Regions from separate parts of the Pseudomonas sp. D4-21 genome, predicted to be linked through region 1. Evidence: predicted binding sites of a transcription regulator. Region 1 holds the regulator's gene; each other region holds the start of a gene.
What was found. The regulator FliA, encoded in region 1, starts transcription of late flagellar genes. The targets are predictions, from matches to a motif close to CTAAAGTTTNNNNNNNNNNNGCCGNTAA.

Region 1 (5,820 bases):
TGGCCGGGGTCGGCGCCGAAGCGATGGCCGAATCCAACGCGTCGACGGCAAAGTTGCCCTTGCCATGCAACTGGTCGAGCAAGGCTTCGAATTCGTCGTCGGTAATGTCGGAGTCATCCCCCGCTGCCTTTGGCGCAGCCGGGGCCGCCGGCGCTACGACCGCATCGGGGGCGAACTGGCCCTTGCCGTGCAGTTGGTCGAGCAGCGATTCGAACTCATCGTCGGTAATTTCATCGCTGGCAGCGGCATCGGCGGCTGGCGCAGCGGGCGCGGCCGGAGCCTCGGCTTCGGCCTTGACGGCGTTCAGCGAGTCCAGCAGCGATTCGAATTCATGATCGGTGATGTCGCCCGATTCTTGCGCAACCGGTTCTTCGACCACAGGCTCGGCAACGGGCATGGCCTCGTCAGCCGACTGCGGCTCGGCCAGGCGCGACAGCGCGGCGAGCAGCTCGGGGGTGGCCGGGGTGATCGGCGAGCGCTCGCGCACTTCGCTGAACATGCTGTTGACCGCATCCAGGGCCTCGAGCACCACGTCCATCAGTTCCGAGTCGACGCGACGCTCACCCTTGCGCAGGATGTCGAACACGTTCTCGGCAATGTGGCAGCACTCCACCAGCTCATTAAGCTGGAGGAAGCCGGCGCCTCCTTTTACAGTGTGGAAACCGCGAAAAATTGCATTGAGCAGATCCGCATCATCAGGTCGGCTTTCCAGCTCGACCAGCTGTTCGGATAGTTGCTCTAGAATCTCGCCGGCCTCAACCAGGAAATCCTGAAGGATCTCTTCATCGGCGCCGAAGCTCATTAATGGCTGCTCCTAAAATAGGGCTAAAACTTAGAATCCAAGGCTGGACAGCAAATCGTCCACATCGTCCTGACCGGACACAACGTCTTCTCTTTTATCGGCATGAATCTGCGGACCTTCACCCTGAGAGAGATGTTTTTGTGGATCTTTTTCAGCGAGCATCGCTTCACGGTCGTGTTCGATGCCGGCAAAGCGGTCGACCTGGCTTGCCATCAACACCAGTTTGAGCAAATTGCTTTCCACTTCGGTGACCAGTTGGGTCACACGCTTGATCACCTGGCCGGTCAGGTCCTGGTAGTCCTGGGCCAGCAGAATGTCGTTGAGGTTGCTGGCCACGGCGCGATTCTCGGCGCTGCTGCGCGCCAGGAAACCGTCAACCCGACGGGCCAGCTCCCGGAACTCCTCGGCGCCCACTTCGCGACGCATGAACCGTCCCCAATCGGTGCTCAACGCCTGGGCTTCCTCGCTCAGGCCGTTGACCAGGGGCGTTGCGCTTTCCACCAGGTCCATGGTGCGGTTCGCTGCGGCTTCGGTCAGCTTGACCACATAACCCAGGCGCTCGGTGGCGTCGGTGATCTGCGAGACTTCCTCGGCCTGCGGCATGTTCGGATCGATCTGGAAATTGACGATCGCGCTGTGCAGTTCACGGGTGAGCTTGCCGACTTCCTGGTACAGACCGCGATCACGGGTCTGGTTGAGCTCATGAATCATTTGAACCGCATCGCCGAAGCGGCCCTTTTCAAGGCTGTCTACCAGTTCGCGGGCATGTTTTTTCAGGGTCGATTCGAAATCGCCCATTGAAGATTCGTTGTCCATAGCTCCCCCGTGGCGCCGTTAACCGATGCGTTCGAAGATTTTTTCGATCTTCTCTTTCAACGCCTGGGCCGTGAAGGGTTTGACCACATAGCCGTTCACACCGGCCTGGGCCGCTTCGATGATCTGCTCGCGCTTGGCTTCGGCAGTGACCATCAGCACCGGGAGGTGCTTGAGTTTTTCGTCGGCGCGCACGTGGCGCAGCAAGTCGATACCGGTCATGCCAGGCATGTTCCAGTCAGTCACCAGAAAGTCGATGCTCCCGCTGTTGAGGACCGGAATGGCGGTTGTGCCATCGTCGGCCTCGACCGTGTTGGTGAACCCGAGGTCACGCAACAGGTTTTTTATGATCCGCCGCATCGTTGAGAAGTCATCAACGATGAGGATTTTCATGTTCTTGTCCAATTCGACCTCCAAGCAGTCTTAAACGCGCCCAGCACCTGGACGCGCCATTTCAATCAATCCGGCACAACACTCGACAACGGTATGGAGCACAACGGATGGAGACTGGCCCGGCATACGCCATGCCAGCCCCGCTCGCAGCGTCCCCACACTGCTCGTCAGCGCGCTCGCCACTCCCCCAAACGCCCCCGCAAGCGGGCCGCGCACTGGCTATGTAACTGGCTGACCCGCGATTCGCTGACCCCCAGGACCTCACCGATTTCCTTGAGGTTCAGCTCTTCGTCGTAGTACAGCGCCAAGACCAGTCGCTCACGCTCCGGCAAATTGGCAATCGCATCCGCCAGGGCGCTCTGGAAACGTTCATCTTCCAGGTCGCGCGACGGCTCCATGTGAGCACTCGCGCCGTCCTCGTGCAGCCCTTCGTGTTCGCCGTCCTGCAACAGGTCGTCGAAACTGAACAGGCGACTGCCCAAGGTATCGTTCAAAATCCCGTAATAATCATCGAGACTCAACTGGAGTTCGGCCGCAACTTCGTGATCTTTAGCGTCTCGCCCGGTTTTCGCTTCAATCGCACGAATCGCGTCGCTGACCATGCGGGTGTTGCGATGCACCGAACGCGGCGCCCAGTCGCCCTTGCGGACCTCATCGAGCATCGCCCCGCGGATACGGATACCGGCGTATGTCTCGAAACTGGCGCCCTTGCTCGCGTCGTATTTATTCGACACTTCGAGCAGGCCGATCATGCCCGCCTGGATCAAGTCCTCGACCTGGACACTGGCCGGCAAACGCGCCAGCAAGTGGTAGGCGATGCGCTTGACCAGTGGCGCGTAACGCTCGATCAATTCGTACTGGGCGTCCCGTGCCGATTTTTTGTAGAGATGGTTGTAACCGCTGGCTGTCATAACACGGGCCCTGCTGTTTGTTGCACGAGACGCTCGACGAAAAATTCCAGATGCCCACGTGGGTTGGCCGGCAGCGGCCAGGTGTCGACCTTCTGGGCGATCGCCTTGAACGCCAGGGCGCATTTGGAACGAGGAAAAGCTTCATAAACGGCACGTTGCTTCTGGACAGCCTTGCGTACGCTTTCGTCGTAAGGCACTGCGCCGACGTATTGCAGGGCGACGTCCAGGAAGCGATCCGTGACCTTGGTCAACTTGGCGAACAGGTTGCGTCCTTCCTGTGGGCTTTGGGCCATGTTGGCCAGGACGCGAAAGCGGTTCATGCCATAGTCGCGGTTAAGCAGTTTGATCAGCGCGTAGGCGTCGGTGATCGACGTCGGTTCGTCGCAGACCACCAGCAACACTTCCTGGGCGGCGCGCACGAAACTGACCACCGAGTCACCAATACCGGCAGCCGTGTCAATCACCAGCACATCGAGGTTGTCACCGATGTCGCTGAAGGCCTGGATCAGGCCGGCGTGCTGCGCCGGGGTCAGGTGAACCATGCTCTGGGTGCCGGAGGCGGCCGGCACGATGCGAATCCCGCCGGGGCCTTGCAACAGCACGTCGCGCAATTCACAGCGCCCTTCGATCACGTCCGCCAGCGTGCGCTTGGGTGTGAGCCCCAGCAGCACGTCGACGTTCGCCAGGCCCAGGTCGGCGTCCAGCAGCATGACCCGTCGGCCAAGCTCTGCCAGAGCCAGGGACAAGTTCACTGACACGTTAGTCTTCCCGACGCCACCTTTGCCGCCGGTCACCGCGATCACCTGTACGGGATGCATGCTGCCCATGTTCGTTCTTTACCTTGTCTTACTTAGACGGAGGCCACATTACTGGCTGCGCGTTCACATACGGAACAATGCATGGCAGACCATCGATGTAGGTACAAAAAATATTCATGAATACCTCAGCCAACCTGCTTGGTCGGGCTGTGGTAGATATCAGCGAACATGTCAGCCATGGCTTCTTCGCTGGGTTCTTCCTGCATTTGCACACTCACGGCACGACTGACCAGTTGATGACGGCGCGGCAGATGCAAATCATCCGGGATCCGCGGCCCGTCGGTCAGGTAGGCCACCGGTAGTTCATGACCGATCGCCAGGCTCAACACCTCGCCCAGGCTTGCCGTTTCGTCCAGCTTAGTCAGGATGCAGCCGGCCAGCCCGCAGCGTTTGTAACTGTGGTATGCGGCGGTTAGAACCTGTTTCTGGCTGGTGGTTGCCAACACGAGATAATTTTTTGACTTGATGCCACGCCCGGCCAGGCTTTCCAGCTGCATGCGCAGGGCCGGATCGCTGGCTTGCAGGCCGGCGGTGTCGATCAGTACGACGCGCTTGCGCATCAGCGGTTCCAGCGCCTGGGCCAGGGATTGGCCCGGATCCACATGGGTCACCGACACATTGAGGATCCGGCCCAAGGTCTTGAGTTGCTCCTGGGCACCGATGCGGAAACTGTCCATGCTCACCAGGGCGATACTCTGGGCGCCGTACTTGAGTACATAACGGGCCGCGAGCTTGGCCAGAGTGGTGGTCTTGCCCATGCCGGCCGGGCCGACCATGGCGATTACTCCGCCCTCTTCCAGTGGCTCGACTTCCGGCGTGGCGATCATCCGCGCCAGGTGCGCCAGCAGCATGCGCCAGGCCTGGCGAGGCTCGTCGATGTCGCTGATCAATGCCAGCAGGTCGCGCGCCAGCGGGCCGGACAGGCCAATGCGTTGCAGGCGACGCCACAGGTTGGCCTGGGCCGGACGGCTGCCTTGCAGTTGGTTCCAGGCCAGCGAGCCGAGCTGGACTTCCATCAGCTCGCGCAGGCTGTTGAGTTCGAAGCGCATCGAGTCCAGGGCACGGGGATCAACGCCCGCGGCTGCGGCAACGGGTGCCGGTGCCGGACGACGCGGTTCGGCCGGCGTCGGCTCGATCAGCGGTTCGGCAGCGGTCAGCGGCAGGCCTGCGGTCAGTGGCTGGCCGGCGAACAATTGACGATTGGTGCCCGCGCTGGCCGAGCCTTCGCTGCTGCGCAGGCTCAACTCGGCCTGGGCGCTGGCGATGCGCGACTGAGTCTTGCGCAGCTCGTCCTCGAGCTCCATGTTCGGAACGCGAGGGGCCAGCGCCGACAATTTGTAGTCCAGGGCTGCCGTCAGCTCGACACCGCCGGCGATACGACGGTTGCCGATGATGGCTGCTTCAGCGCCCAGCTCGTCACGAACCAGTTTCATGGCCTGACGCATATCGGCGGCGAAAAAACGCTTCACTTGCATAAACCACTACCTCAGCCGTTGGGCCCTACTGTCGCAACGATGGTCACTTGCTTGTTGTCCGGTATTTCCTGGTACGCCAGCACATGCAGCCCCGGGACCGCGAGGCGCCCGAACCGCGAAAGCATCGCGCGAATCGGACCGGCCACCAGCAGGATCACCGGTTGGCCTTGCATCTCTTGCCGCTGGGCTGCTTCGATCAGCGAACGCTGCAGCTTCTCGGCCATGCTTGGCTCCAGCAGAACACCCTCTTCCGAGCCTTGTCCTGCCTTCTGCAGACTATTGAGCAATATCTGTTCCAACCTTGGTTCCAGAGTGATCACAGGCAGCTCAGACTCAGTGCCTACAATGCTTTGGACGATTGCGCGGGATACGCCGACCCGCACCGCAGCCACCAGAGCGGCGGTATCTTGACTCTTCGAAGCGTTGTTGGCGATCGCTTCGGCAATGCTGCGTATGTCGCGCACCGGAACCTGTTCGGCTAGCAGCGCCTGCAACACCTTGAGCAATTGGGACAACGAAACCACGCCCGGCACCAATTCTTCAGCCAGTTTCGGCGAGCCTTTGGCCAGTACTTGCAGCAGTTGCTGGACTTCTTCGTGACCGATCAG
Region 2 (5,820 bases), 2.1 Mb from region 1:
GCCAAGGACGCCGCCGTCAGCGGAGACTGCAGCGACGTGATCTACGAGACCGCCGACCTTTGGTTTCACAGCCTGGTGATGCTGGCCCAGCTGGGGCAGCATCCCCAGGCTGTACTGGATGAACTGGACCGTCGCTTCGGTCTGTCCGGGCACGTCGAGAAAGCCTCGCGCCCATCCGCCTGATCAATTCTTGAGAGGAATAACCACATGGGTATTTTTGATTGGAAACACTGGGTCGTCATTCTGGTGGTCGTGGTGCTGGTGTTCGGCACCAAGAAATTAAAGAACCTCGGCACCGATGTCGGTGAGTCGATCAAGGGTTTTCGCAAGGCCATGAACGATGACGAGAAACCGGCCGACACCACGACCAACCAGGCTCAACCCGTGCCACCGGCCCAACCGGTCCACCCGCAGGCCACACAGCCTGTGAATGCACCGAACACCATCGACGTGCAGGCCCAGAAAGTCGAAGAGCCAACCCGCAAAGACTCGTGAGCACTGACTAATGTTTGGGATCAGCTTCACTGAACTGCTGCTCGTCGGCCTCGTTGCCCTGCTGGTGCTGGGTCCCGAGCGCCTGCCGGGCGCTGCGCGTACCGCCGGCCTGTGGATCGGCCGCCTGAAGCGCAGCTTCAATGCGATCAAACAGGAAGTTGAACGTGAAATCGGTGCCGACGACATCCGTCGGCAACTGCACAACGAACACATCCTGTCGCTGGAACAGGAAGCGCGAAAAATCTTCACGCCGACCCAACAGGAGCCGACGCCGGTCCAGCCTGTGGCCGAGCCGACGACCGCACCCCAGGCACCGGCTGTCGAAGCCTCGCCAGCGGTGGCTGAACCGGTTAAACCGGTCGATCCGGCGCCTGCGACGACACCGACTCCCAACGATCCCACTTTGCCGCCGCGAGCCCCATGAGCGATATTCCTGAAAACGACCAGCCAATGCCGCTGGTATCGCACCTCACCGAGTTGCGCACCCGCCTGCTGCGTTGCGTCGCGGCGGTTTTCGTTATCTTCGCCGGGCTGTTTGCCTTCACCCAGCAGATCTACACCTTCGTCTCCACGCCGCTGCGCGAGTACCTGCCGGTGGGTGCGACGATGATCGCCACCGACGTGTCGTCGCCGTTCCTGACGCCGCTGAAGTTGACGATGATGGTCTCGCTGTTCCTGGCGATCCCGGTGATCCTGCATCAGATCTGGGGCTTCATCGCACCGGGCCTGTACAAGCACGAAAAACGCATCGCCGTGCCGCTGCTGGTGTCGAGCATCCTGCTGTTCTACACGGGCATGGCCTTCGCCTACTTCTTCGTGTTTCCGCTGATCTTCAAATTCTTCGCCGCCGCCACCCCGGCGGGCGTGGAAATGATGACCGACATCACCAGCTACCTGGATTTCGTCATGACGCTGTTCTTCGCCTTCGGCGTGGCGTTCGAGATCCCCGTGGCGGTGGTGCTGCTGGTGTGGATCGGCGTGGTCGATGTCGCCTACCTGAAGAAGATCCGCCCGTACGTGATCATCGGCTGCTTTGTGGTCGGCATGATCCTCACACCACCGGACATCTTCTCCCAGACCTTGCTGGCGGTACCGATGTGGCTGCTGTTTGAAATCGGCATCCTGTTCGGCGGCCTGGTGCGCAAGCGCCGGGAAGAGCCTGAGGACCAGCCCGTCGATGATCACAACGACCAGCCGCCAGCGACCCAAGCGTGAACCTGCTGCTGCTCGAAGAGGCCGATTTCATCGGGCCTGACCGCGTCGTCCTGAGCGACCGTCGGTTGACCCATATGCAGGAAGTCCATCGCTGTATTGTCGGCGACAGCCTGCGGGTCGGCCGCATCGACGGCTTGATGGGCTCCGCCCAGGTGCTGCGCCTGGACCCTCGCGAGGCCGAACTGCAAGTGACCCTCGACCAGCCACCGCCAGCCAAATTGCCGCTGACGCTGGTACTGGCATTGCCGCGGCCGAAGATGCTCAGGCGAGTGTTCCAGACCGTGGCGACCATGGGCGTGCCGCGTGTGGTACTGGTCAACAGTTACCGCGTGGAGAAAAGCTTCTGGCAGACGCCATTCCTGGAGCCCGAAGCCATTCGCGAGCAATTGATCCTGGGCCTCGAGCAGGCCCGGGACAGCGTGCTGCCTGAGATCGTCATCGAAAAGCGCTTCAAGCCCTTCGTCGAGGATCGCCTGCCGGCCATCGTCGATGGCACCCTCGGGTTGGTCGGCCACCCCGGCAATCATCCGCCTTGCCCCCGGGCACTGACGGAACCGGTGACCCTGGCAATCGGCCCGGAAGGTGGCTGGATTCCTTACGAGATCGACCTGCTGGGCAAGGCCGGCCTGCAGCCGGTGCAGCTGGGCGACCGGATCCTGCGGGTCGAGACCGCCGTCACTGCCCTGCTGGCGCGGTTGTTCTGACCCTGCAACACGCTGACAGACACCTCGCCACGAAATCTCGGCAAACGCCTACAGAACCCACCAAAGCCGCCGATACAGTCCCCATAAAACCAATATAAACGCTCCAAGGGAGTATCAGCATGTTCCGGTGGCTTGCCCAGGGTCTGGGAAATGTAAGCGTCAATCGCAAACTCGGCGCGGGCTTCGGCCTCGTGCTGTTCCTCACCTTGATGATTGCATTCACCGGTTGGTCCGGCCTGGGCAATGTCATCAGCCGGGGCGACAAGCTGGGGTTCATTGCCAGTCTCAATGACTTGAGCAAGGACCTGAACCTGGCCAGCACCGACTACAACAACACCCGAGGCGAGAAAGGGCCGCAACAGGTCAACGACCTGCTCGGCAAACTCGAAGCCGGGCTGAAGACTGCTCGCGAGTTGATTGAACGGCCGGCGGACGTTGCGCTGGTCGACCAGCAATTGGCCGCCGTCGCCGAATACAGAAGTGCTTTCGAGCTGATGACCAGCGCCACCGTCAGCCGCGAAGATGCCCGCAGCAAACTGGGCGCCAGCGCCGACAACACCGTGGCCCGCGTCGCCGAGGTAGAAAAATCGCTGCTGCAAGGCGGCGATATTGCCCAGTTCAACAACATAGTGACCCTGAGCAAGGCGATCCAACAGGCGCGCTATCAGGTTCGCGGCTACACCTACAGCGGCAAAAGCGAGGCCCAGCAACCGGCCATCGACGCAATCACCGATGTCCTGAAACTGCTGGCACGCTTGCCAGCCCAGTTGCCCGAGGAGCACGCCGACAAACTTCAGCAGGCCAGCGACTCGATGAATGTCTATCGAGCGGCGGTCAGCCAGTTTCGTGATTCCCAGCTCGACAACGGCGCTGCGCTGCAGCGCATGATCGAGCAAGGCCAGGTATTGATCGATTCCAGCCAGAAACTCACCGTGTCCCAGACCGCCGTGCGCGACCACGACACCGCTCAAGCCAAGACCGTCCTGATCGCAGCCGCCGCCCTGGCCCTGTTGTTTGGCGTGGTCGCTGCCCTGGTCATTACCCGCCAGATTGTCGGCCCGCTGGATGAGACGCTGAAGGTGGCGGAACGCGTCGCCGCAGGCGACCTCACCCACAACCTCACGTCTGACCGCCGCGACGAACTCGGCCAACTGCAACGGGCCATGCAACGCATGACCGTGGGCTTGCGGCAGCTGATCGGTGGCATCGGTGAAGGCGTCACCCAGATTGCCAGCGCCGCTGACCAACTCTCCGCCGTGACCGAGCAGACAAGCGCCGGGGTCAACAGTCAAAAAGTGGAAACCGATCAGGTTGCCACGGCCATGCATGAGATGACCGCCACGGTGCAGGAAGTGGCCCGCAACGCCGAGGAAGCTTCCGAAGCCGCCGTCGCAGCCGACCAACAGGCCCGTGAAGGCGACAAGGTGGTTGGCGAAGCCATCGCTCAGATCGAGCGCCTGGCTAAAGAGGTGGGCAACTCCACCGCTGCCATGGGCGATCTGAAGCGTGAAAGCGACAAGATCGGCAGCGTCCTGGACGTGATCAAGTCCGTGGCCCAGCAAACCAACCTGCTGGCCCTCAACGCAGCCATCGAGGCAGCCCGTGCTGGTGAAGCCGGGCGAGGCTTCGCCGTGGTGGCTGACGAGGTTCGCAGCCTGGCCCAACGCACCCAGAAATCCACCGAAGAAATCGAAGAGCTGATCGTCGGTTTGCAAAACGGTACCGAACAGGTCGCGACCATCATGGACAACAGCCGCAGCCTGACCGACAGCAGCGTCGAACTGACCCGCCGCGCCGGGGGCTCACTGGAGAACATCACGCGCACGGTGTCGGCGATCCAGTCGATGAACCAACAGATCGCCGCGGCTGCCGAACAGCAAAGCGCCGTCGCTGAGGAGATCAACCGCAGCGTGCTGAATGTGCGTGATGTGTCGGAGCAGACAGCGTCGTCCAGCGAGGAAACCGCAGCTTCGAGCGCTGAACTGGCGCGGCTGGGGGTTCACTTGCAAACGTTGGTGGGGCGGTTCAGGGTTTAACTTGGACTAGAGGGCTTGCTCGCGAAAGAAGAAATCGAATGTGCCGGCCTCATCGCGAGCAAGCTCGCTCCCACATTTGATTTTCAGCGCCGCAGCTCTCACCTACACCGCAAACCCACTGTGGGAGCGAGCCTGCTCGCGATAGCGGTGTCACGGCCAGTGAAGATGTCGAACGTGCCGGCCCCATCGCGAGCGGGCTCGCTCCCACATTTGATCTTCAGCGCCGCAGCTCTCACGTACACCGCAAATCCATTGTGGGAGCGAGCCTGCTCGCGATGGCGGGGTCACGGCCAGTGGAGATGTTGAATATGCCGGCCTCATCGCGAGCGGGCTCGCTCCCACATTTGATCTTCAGCGCCGCAGCTCTCACGTACACCGCAAACCCATTGTGGGAGCGAGCCTGCTCGCGATAGCGGTGTCACGGCCAGTGAAGATGTCGAACGTGCCGGCCCCATCGCGAGCAGGCTCGCTCCCACATTTGATCTTCAGCGCCGCAGCTCTCACGTACACCGCAAATCCACTGTGGGAGCGAGCCTGCTCGCGATAGCGGTGTCACGGCCAGTGGAGATGTTGAATATGCCGGCCTCATCGCGAGCAGGCTCGCTCCCACATTTGATCTTCAGCGCCGCAGCTCTCACGTACACCGCAAATCCATTGTGGGAGCGAGCCTGAACTGGTCAAGTAATCTTGGACACCGATTAAGGTTCACGCCGCCAACCTTTCCTTCGCGACCGGCGACCGGTAGTCGTTGTAGCTGTGAGGCCTGCTGATGTTGTAGCGCGAGACATAGCGCTGCACGTCTGCCCGGGCCTCATGTTCCAGTTTGTAGCCCGTTTCAGGAACCCACTCTGATTTCAAACTACCAAAGAAACGCTCCATGGGGGCGTTGTCCCAGCACTCGCCTTTACGGCTCATACTTTGCCTAAACCCGTGTTTCACAAGCTCGTTTCGGAATTTATGACTGGTGTACTGACAACCTTGGTCTGAATGAAACAACACATCCTGGGGGTGGCCGCGTAGCTCAACCGCCATGCGTAGCGCTTCGCAGGTCAGGTTGGCATCAGAAATCATCGAGAACGACCAACCCACGATCCTCCGAGCGTACAGATCCAGAACGGCGGCGAAGTACATCCACCGCTTGCCGACCTTGATGTAAGTCACGTCGCCACACCACACCTGGTTAACCGCCGTTACATCAAATTTTCGCTTGAGCACGTGCGGCGCCACCAATGCCTCAACGCCCGGCGACTTGTACTTATGGCGCCTGCGCTGACGACTAGCGATGCCAGCTTCGCGCATCAAACTGCGAGCCATATAACGTCCGATACGATGCCCTTTGGCTTTTAGCTCCTTGGACAAAGTACGTGCGC
Region 3 (5,820 bases), 2.6 Mb from region 1:
TGTCGCCTGAGGGTGGCAGGCTGGCGCGGACCTTGTTTTCACGTTACTACACCAGGAGATATCCAATGAGCGTACTCGTAGGCAAACAAGCCCCTGACTTCACCGTTCCCGCCGTCCTCGGCAATGGCGAAATCGTCGACAGCTTCACCCTGTCCTCGGCCATCAAAGGCAAATACGGCCTGGTGTTCTTCTATCCGCTGGACTTCACTTTCGTTTGCCCGTCCGAGCTGATCGCACTGGATCACCGCATGGACGACTTCAAGGCGCGCAACGTTGAAGTGGTCGCCGTTTCGATCGACTCGCACTTCACCCACAACGCCTGGCGCAACACCGCCATCAATGCCGGTGGCATTGGCCCGGTGAAATACACCATGGCTGCCGACATGAAGCACGAAATCGCCAAGGCCTACGACGTTGAGTCCGAAGGCGGCGTGGCCTTCCGTGGCGCGTTCCTGATCGACGACAAAGGCGTGGTCCGTTCGCAGATCATCAACGACCTGCCGCTGGGACGTAACATGGAAGAGCTGATCCGTCTGGTTGACGCCCTGCAGTTCCACGAAGAGCATGGCGAAGTCTGCCCGGCCAACTGGAAAAAAGGCGACAAGGGCATGACCGCATCGCCTGAAGGTGTAGCTGCCTACCTGGGCGAGCACAGCGACAAGCTGTAAGCGCACCCATGCATAAAAAAACCGGCCCACGATGGGCCGGTTTTTTTATGGACGTTTCTTGGCGCAGCACAGATCCCTCGCCACAAAGAGCCAGGCTGATGTCAGTCGTCGAAATCCTGCCAGCCACCCATTTCCTTCCACCGGTTGACGATGCCGCAAAACAGCTCGGCGGTTTTCTCGGTGTCGTAGCGGGCCGAATGGGCTTCACGGCCATCGAAATCGATGTCGGCTGCCTGGCACGCCTTGGCCAACACGGTCTGGCCATACGCCAGGCCTGCAAGGGTGGCCGTGTCGAAGCTGGAGAACGGATGGAAAGGGTTGCGCTTCATGTCCAGGCGCGCCACGGCGGCATTGAGGAAGCCCAGGTCGAAGCTGCTGTTGTGGCCAACCAGGATCGCTCGCTTGCAACCGTTGGCCTTCAGCGCCTTGCGCACACCACGGAAGATGTCGGTCAGCGCGGTCTCTTCGCTGACGGCCATGCGCAGCGGATGATCGAGCTTGATCCCGGTGAACTCCAGGGCAGCCGCTTCGATGTTGGCGCCTTCGAACGGTTCGACCCGGAAGAAATAGGTGTGGTCGGGGAAGACGAAGCCTTTTTCGTCCATGCCGATGGTCGTCGCGGCGATTTCCAGCAGCGCATCGGTGGCCGAGTTGAAACCGCCGGTTTCTACATCGACCACGACCGGCAGATAACCCCGGAAGCGAGCCGCCATTGGATGGCGCGGGCCGCCTGAGCCGCCGTTGCCGTCCAGTTCGTCATCGAAATGATCTTCACTCACGCGTTTTCCTCCAGCAGGCGCCAGCGCAGTTTTTCACCGGCGCGCAGCGGGATGACAGTCTGCTCGCCAAACGGCAGGCTGGCAGGGGCGGTCCACTCATCGCGAACCAGGGTAATACGATCGGTGTTCACCGGCAGGCCATAGAAGCGTGGGCCATGCAGGCTGGCGAAACCTTCGAGCTTGTCCAGGGCGTTGCGCTGCTCGAATGCCTCGGCATACATCTCGATGGCGGCGTAGGCGGTGTAACAGCCGGCGCAACCGCAGGCGGCTTCCTTGGCGTGACGGGCGTGGGGCGCCGAGTCGGTGCCCAGGAAGAACTTGGCGCTGCCGCTGGTGGCGGCGTCCAGCAAGGCTTCCTGATGGGTGTTGCGCTTGAGGATCGGCAGGCAGTAGAAATGCGGCCGGATCCCGCCCACCAGCATGTGGTTGCGGTTGTACAGCAGGTGGTGTGCGGTAATGGTCGCGCCGACGTTGGCCGAGGCCTCGTTGACGAATTGCACGGCATCGCCGGTGGTGATGTGCTCGAACACCACCTTCAGCGTCGGGAAGCGTTCGACGACGCGACGCATGTGTTCGTCGATGAAGATCTTCTCGCGGTCGAACACATCGACGTCGCCCCGGGTGACCTCGCCATGGATCAACAATGGCATGCCGACTTCGGCCATGACCTCCAGCGCAGGGAAGATCTTGTCGATGCTGGTGACACCGGAATCCGAGTTGGTGGTGGCGCCAGCGGGGTACAACTTGGCCGCGTGGACGAAACCACTGGCCTTGGCCTCGCGTATTTCTTCGGGCTGGGTGCGGTCGGTGAGGTAAAGCACCATCAGCGGTTCGAAGCGGCTGCCAGCCGGGCGTGCAGCCAGGATGCGCTGGCGATAGCCATCGGCCTCGGCAGCGTTACGCACGGGCGGAACCAGGTTAGGCATGATGATGGCGCGGCCAAAAGTGCGCGCGACATCGGCGACGGTATGGGTCAACACAGCACCATCGCGAAGATGAATATGCCAGTCGTCGGGACGCAGCAGGGTCAGGCGGTCGGACATGGGGGGCTTCCAGGCGGGTAAATCTCTGGCGAATGCTACCGGAAAAGACCGATCCGGGCACCCGCTATCAAGTTTTGCCGCAAGTTACCGATAGCCCCTTCAGGTGTGCCACGATTGCGTGCAGTGTCTAGGCCAAGCGGCATGCCCAGCGTTTTTCGATTTCCGTATAAAAGCCAGTGGAGCCTCCCGTGCGCCAGCGTTATCTAGCCTTGCTCAGTGTGTTTGCCAGCCTTCCTGCGATGGCGCTCACTTTCCAGACCCGTCTGGAGAGCATTGAGTGGACGGTCGAAGGCGATAAGTTCGAGTGTCGGCTGAGTCAGCCGATCACCGATTTTGGCAGCGGCGAATTCGTGCGCAAGGCGGGCGAGCAGGCCACGTTCCGGCTCAAGGCCTATAACCCGATGCTCGGTGGCGGCTCCGCGACGTTGCTGGCGGCGGCGGCGCCCTGGCAGCCAGGACGAGGCGATATCAACCTGGGCTCGGTCAGGATCGGTAGCGGCGATGTGCTGTTCAACAGCTCCCAGGTGCAGGCGGGCCGCTTGATCAGCGGGCTGATGGAAGGTCGCAGCCCCGTGGTGCGGCGTAACACCGACGATGGGCGGGTGTCGGAAGTCCGGTTGTTGCCCGTGCGCTTCAACAAGGCGTTCAGCGATTACCAGGGCTGTGTCGCGAAGCTGTTGCCGAAGAACTTCGAACAGATCAAGCAAACCCAGATCGGTTTTCCCGGCGAAGGCATCGAGCTCGACGCCCAGGCCAAGGCTCAGTTGCAGGTCATGCTCGACTTCATCAAGGCTGACCCGAGCGTCAATCATGTCGAACTCGACGGCCACTCCGACAACAGTGGCAACCGCCTGACCAACCGCGAGCTGTCGCGCCGCCGGGCCCTGGCCGTCCAGGACTTCTTCAAGGCCAACGGCTTCCAGGAGTCTCAGTTTACCGTTCGCTTCCATGGCGAGCGTTATCCGCTGGTGCCCAATACCAACGCCGCCAATCGGGCCAAGAACCGTCGTGTGCTGGTAAAACTGGAGCGGGGCGCCGCACCGGCCTCGGCCCCACAGCCGCCAACCCCTGCGACAACGCCTGCGGTGCCTGCCGTGGCGCCCGCTGCCGCGCCGGGCAAGCCGGCGACGCCAGTGGCCCCGGCCAAGGCGGCTACGCCTGCTGCGGCTACTGCGCGCACTTCCTGATCGCGCGTTGATCGTCGCGCAGCTGACATAATCTGTCGCTTCGTCGTCATAAGCTGTCGCGCCTCTGTAAATTATCCGCGGTGGACGTTAGACTTGCCGGCTTTCCGTACAACCCGTGGAGTGATGGCATGGCGGACGTAAACAAGGTCGTTCTGGCGTATTCCGGCGGCCTGGACACTTCGGTGATCCTCAAGTGGCTGCAGGACACATATAACTGCGAAGTGGTGACCTTCACCGCTGACCTGGGACAGGGCGAGGAAGTCGAGCCTGCACGCGCCAAGGCCCAGGCCATGGGCGTCAAAGAGATCTATATCGATGACCTGCGCGAAGAATTCGTCCGCGACTTCGTCTTCCCGATGTTCCGCGCCAACACTGTTTACGAAGGCGAATACCTGCTGGGCACGTCCATCGCCCGTCCGCTGATTGCCAAGCGCTTGATCGAAATCGCCAACGAAACCGGTGCCGATGCCATTTCCCATGGGGCGACCGGCAAGGGCAACGACCAGGTACGTTTCGAGCTGGGTGCCTATGCCCTCAAGCCGGGCGTGAAGGTCATTGCTCCATGGCGCGAGTGGGACTTGCTGTCCCGTGAAAAGCTGATGGACTACGCCGAGAAGCACGCGATCCCGATCGAGCGTCATGGCAAGAAAAAATCTCCGTACTCGATGGATGCCAACCTGTTGCACATCTCCTATGAAGGCGGCGTGCTGGAAGACACCTGGACCGAGCACGAAGAAGACATGTGGCGTTGGACCGTCTCCCCCGAGAAGGCTCCCGATACCCCGCAATACCTGGAACTGACCTATCGCAATGGCGACATCGTTGCGCTCGATGGCGTGGAAATGAGCCCGGCCACTGTGCTGGCGACCCTGAACCGCATCGGTGGCGAACACGGCATCGGTCGCCTCGACATCGTCGAGAACCGCTATGTCGGTATGAAGTCCCGTGGTTGCTACGAAACCCCAGGCGGCACCATCATGCTGCGCGCCCACCGGGCGATCGAATCGATCACCCTGGATCGCGAAGTGGCTCACTTGAAGGATGAGTTGATGCCCAAGTACGCCAGCCTCATCTACACCGGCTACTGGTGGAGCCCTGAGCGTCTGATGCTGCAACAGATGATCGATGCCTCCCAGGTCAACGTGAACGGTGTCGTGCGCCTGAAGCTGTACAAGGGCAACGTGATCGTGACCGGGCGCAAGTCCGACGACTCGCTGTTCGATGCCAACATCGCCACTTTTGAAGAAGACGGTGGTGCCTACAACCAGGCCGACGCGGCCGGCTTCATCAAGCTCAACGCCCTGCGCATGCGCATCGCGGCGAACAAGGGTCGCAAGCTGTTCTGATGCAATCCGAAAACGGCCTGCCGCATGGCAGGCCGTTTTCTGTTATTTCCCCGTCCCGTGTGTCGCTGCAGCCGTTTCCCTTATGGCTCACCCCGCCTGTTTATCCGGCAGTGTCCCTGCGCCGTTCCCGTTGTAAACAACGAAGACGATGATGGTCTTGCCCTCAAGACGCCGTCCCGAGTCCTTAGCCCAATACATGTCGACCGACGGGTGGGATGAAGTGTGCTTGAACGCATCGTCCAGAGCCGTGCACTTATTCCATCGATAAGACTGCGACAGGAAATCAGCCTTGCTTCCTTGGCGTGATCTACGTCTACGCCGACAGGATGACTCAGCCGCACCCCTTATGAAGTGCTTGGTCTTGTGAAAATCCGAGGGCGAGTACAAGGAACGGTAGTTGAAGTTGAGTGTGATAAAGAAAAGAAATAACAGGTAAAACGGGAAGCTGATGAGGAACCATACATAGTACTCTCGCTCTTCATCATCCAGAAACGGCAGGGAAATAACTGCGGAAGTTTCGGAGATCGTTGCGAATACAGCGATCAGTGTCAGGGGGTTGGCGATGGTTCTTAATGATCTTTTCATGGTGAGTGCTCATAAGTAATAGTGTGCTCGAATGTTTGAGTTGATCGAATAATGAAATTGCCGGGCCGCTAGAATAACCCTGCGATCGGGCAGCGTTCTCTTTCGTGTGCTGGTAAGTGGAGTCTTTTTTATACAGAAAACTGAATCTTCCGAGCTAAACTTTTGCGGTTTGTCTATAAATAAATCGGTAACTTTTTATGAGGGAAATGCTT

Region 2: a site for FliA is predicted at 2,463-2,490, ahead of J3Q04_RS02130 (methyl-accepting chemotaxis protein). Genes of this name have one in related genera too.
Region 3: a site for FliA is predicted at 2,557-2,584, ahead of J3Q04_RS06130 (flagellar protein MotY). Genes of this name have one in related genera too.

The regions. Positions count from the first base shown of each region.
Region 1 is NZ_CP071664.1:3,949,540-3,955,359, forward strand. It holds gene J3Q04_RS17575 (chemotaxis protein CheA) at 1-802, opposite strand, end outside; gene J3Q04_RS17580 (protein phosphatase CheZ) at 833-1,618, opposite strand; gene J3Q04_RS17585 (chemotaxis response regulator CheY) at 1,637-2,008, opposite strand; gene fliA (RNA polymerase sigma factor FliA) at 2,176-2,919, opposite strand; gene fleN (flagellar synthesis regulator FleN) at 2,916-3,746, opposite strand; gene flhF (flagellar biosynthesis protein FlhF) at 3,863-5,212, opposite strand; gene flhA (flagellar biosynthesis protein FlhA) at 5,224-5,820, opposite strand, start outside.
Region 2 is NZ_CP071664.1:465,078-470,897, reverse strand. It holds gene J3Q04_RS02155 (phosphoribosyl-ATP diphosphatase) at 1-183, shown strand, start outside; gene J3Q04_RS02150 (twin-arginine translocase TatA/TatE family subunit) at 208-495, shown strand; gene tatB (Sec-independent protein translocase protein TatB) at 506-919, shown strand; gene tatC (twin-arginine translocase subunit TatC) at 916-1,710, shown strand; gene J3Q04_RS02135 (16S rRNA (uracil(1498)-N(3))-methyltransferase) at 1,707-2,414, shown strand; gene J3Q04_RS02130 (methyl-accepting chemotaxis protein) at 2,534-4,450, shown strand; gene J3Q04_RS02125 (IS3 family transposase) at 5,156-5,820, opposite strand, start outside.
Region 3 is NZ_CP071664.1:1,390,938-1,396,757, forward strand. It holds gene J3Q04_RS06115 (peroxiredoxin) at 66-668, shown strand; gene rnt (ribonuclease T) at 770-1,447, opposite strand; gene pyrC (dihydroorotase) at 1,444-2,490, opposite strand; gene J3Q04_RS06130 (flagellar protein MotY) at 2,679-3,677, shown strand; gene J3Q04_RS06135 (argininosuccinate synthase) at 3,806-5,023, shown strand; gene J3Q04_RS06140 (hypothetical protein) at 5,111-5,608, opposite strand.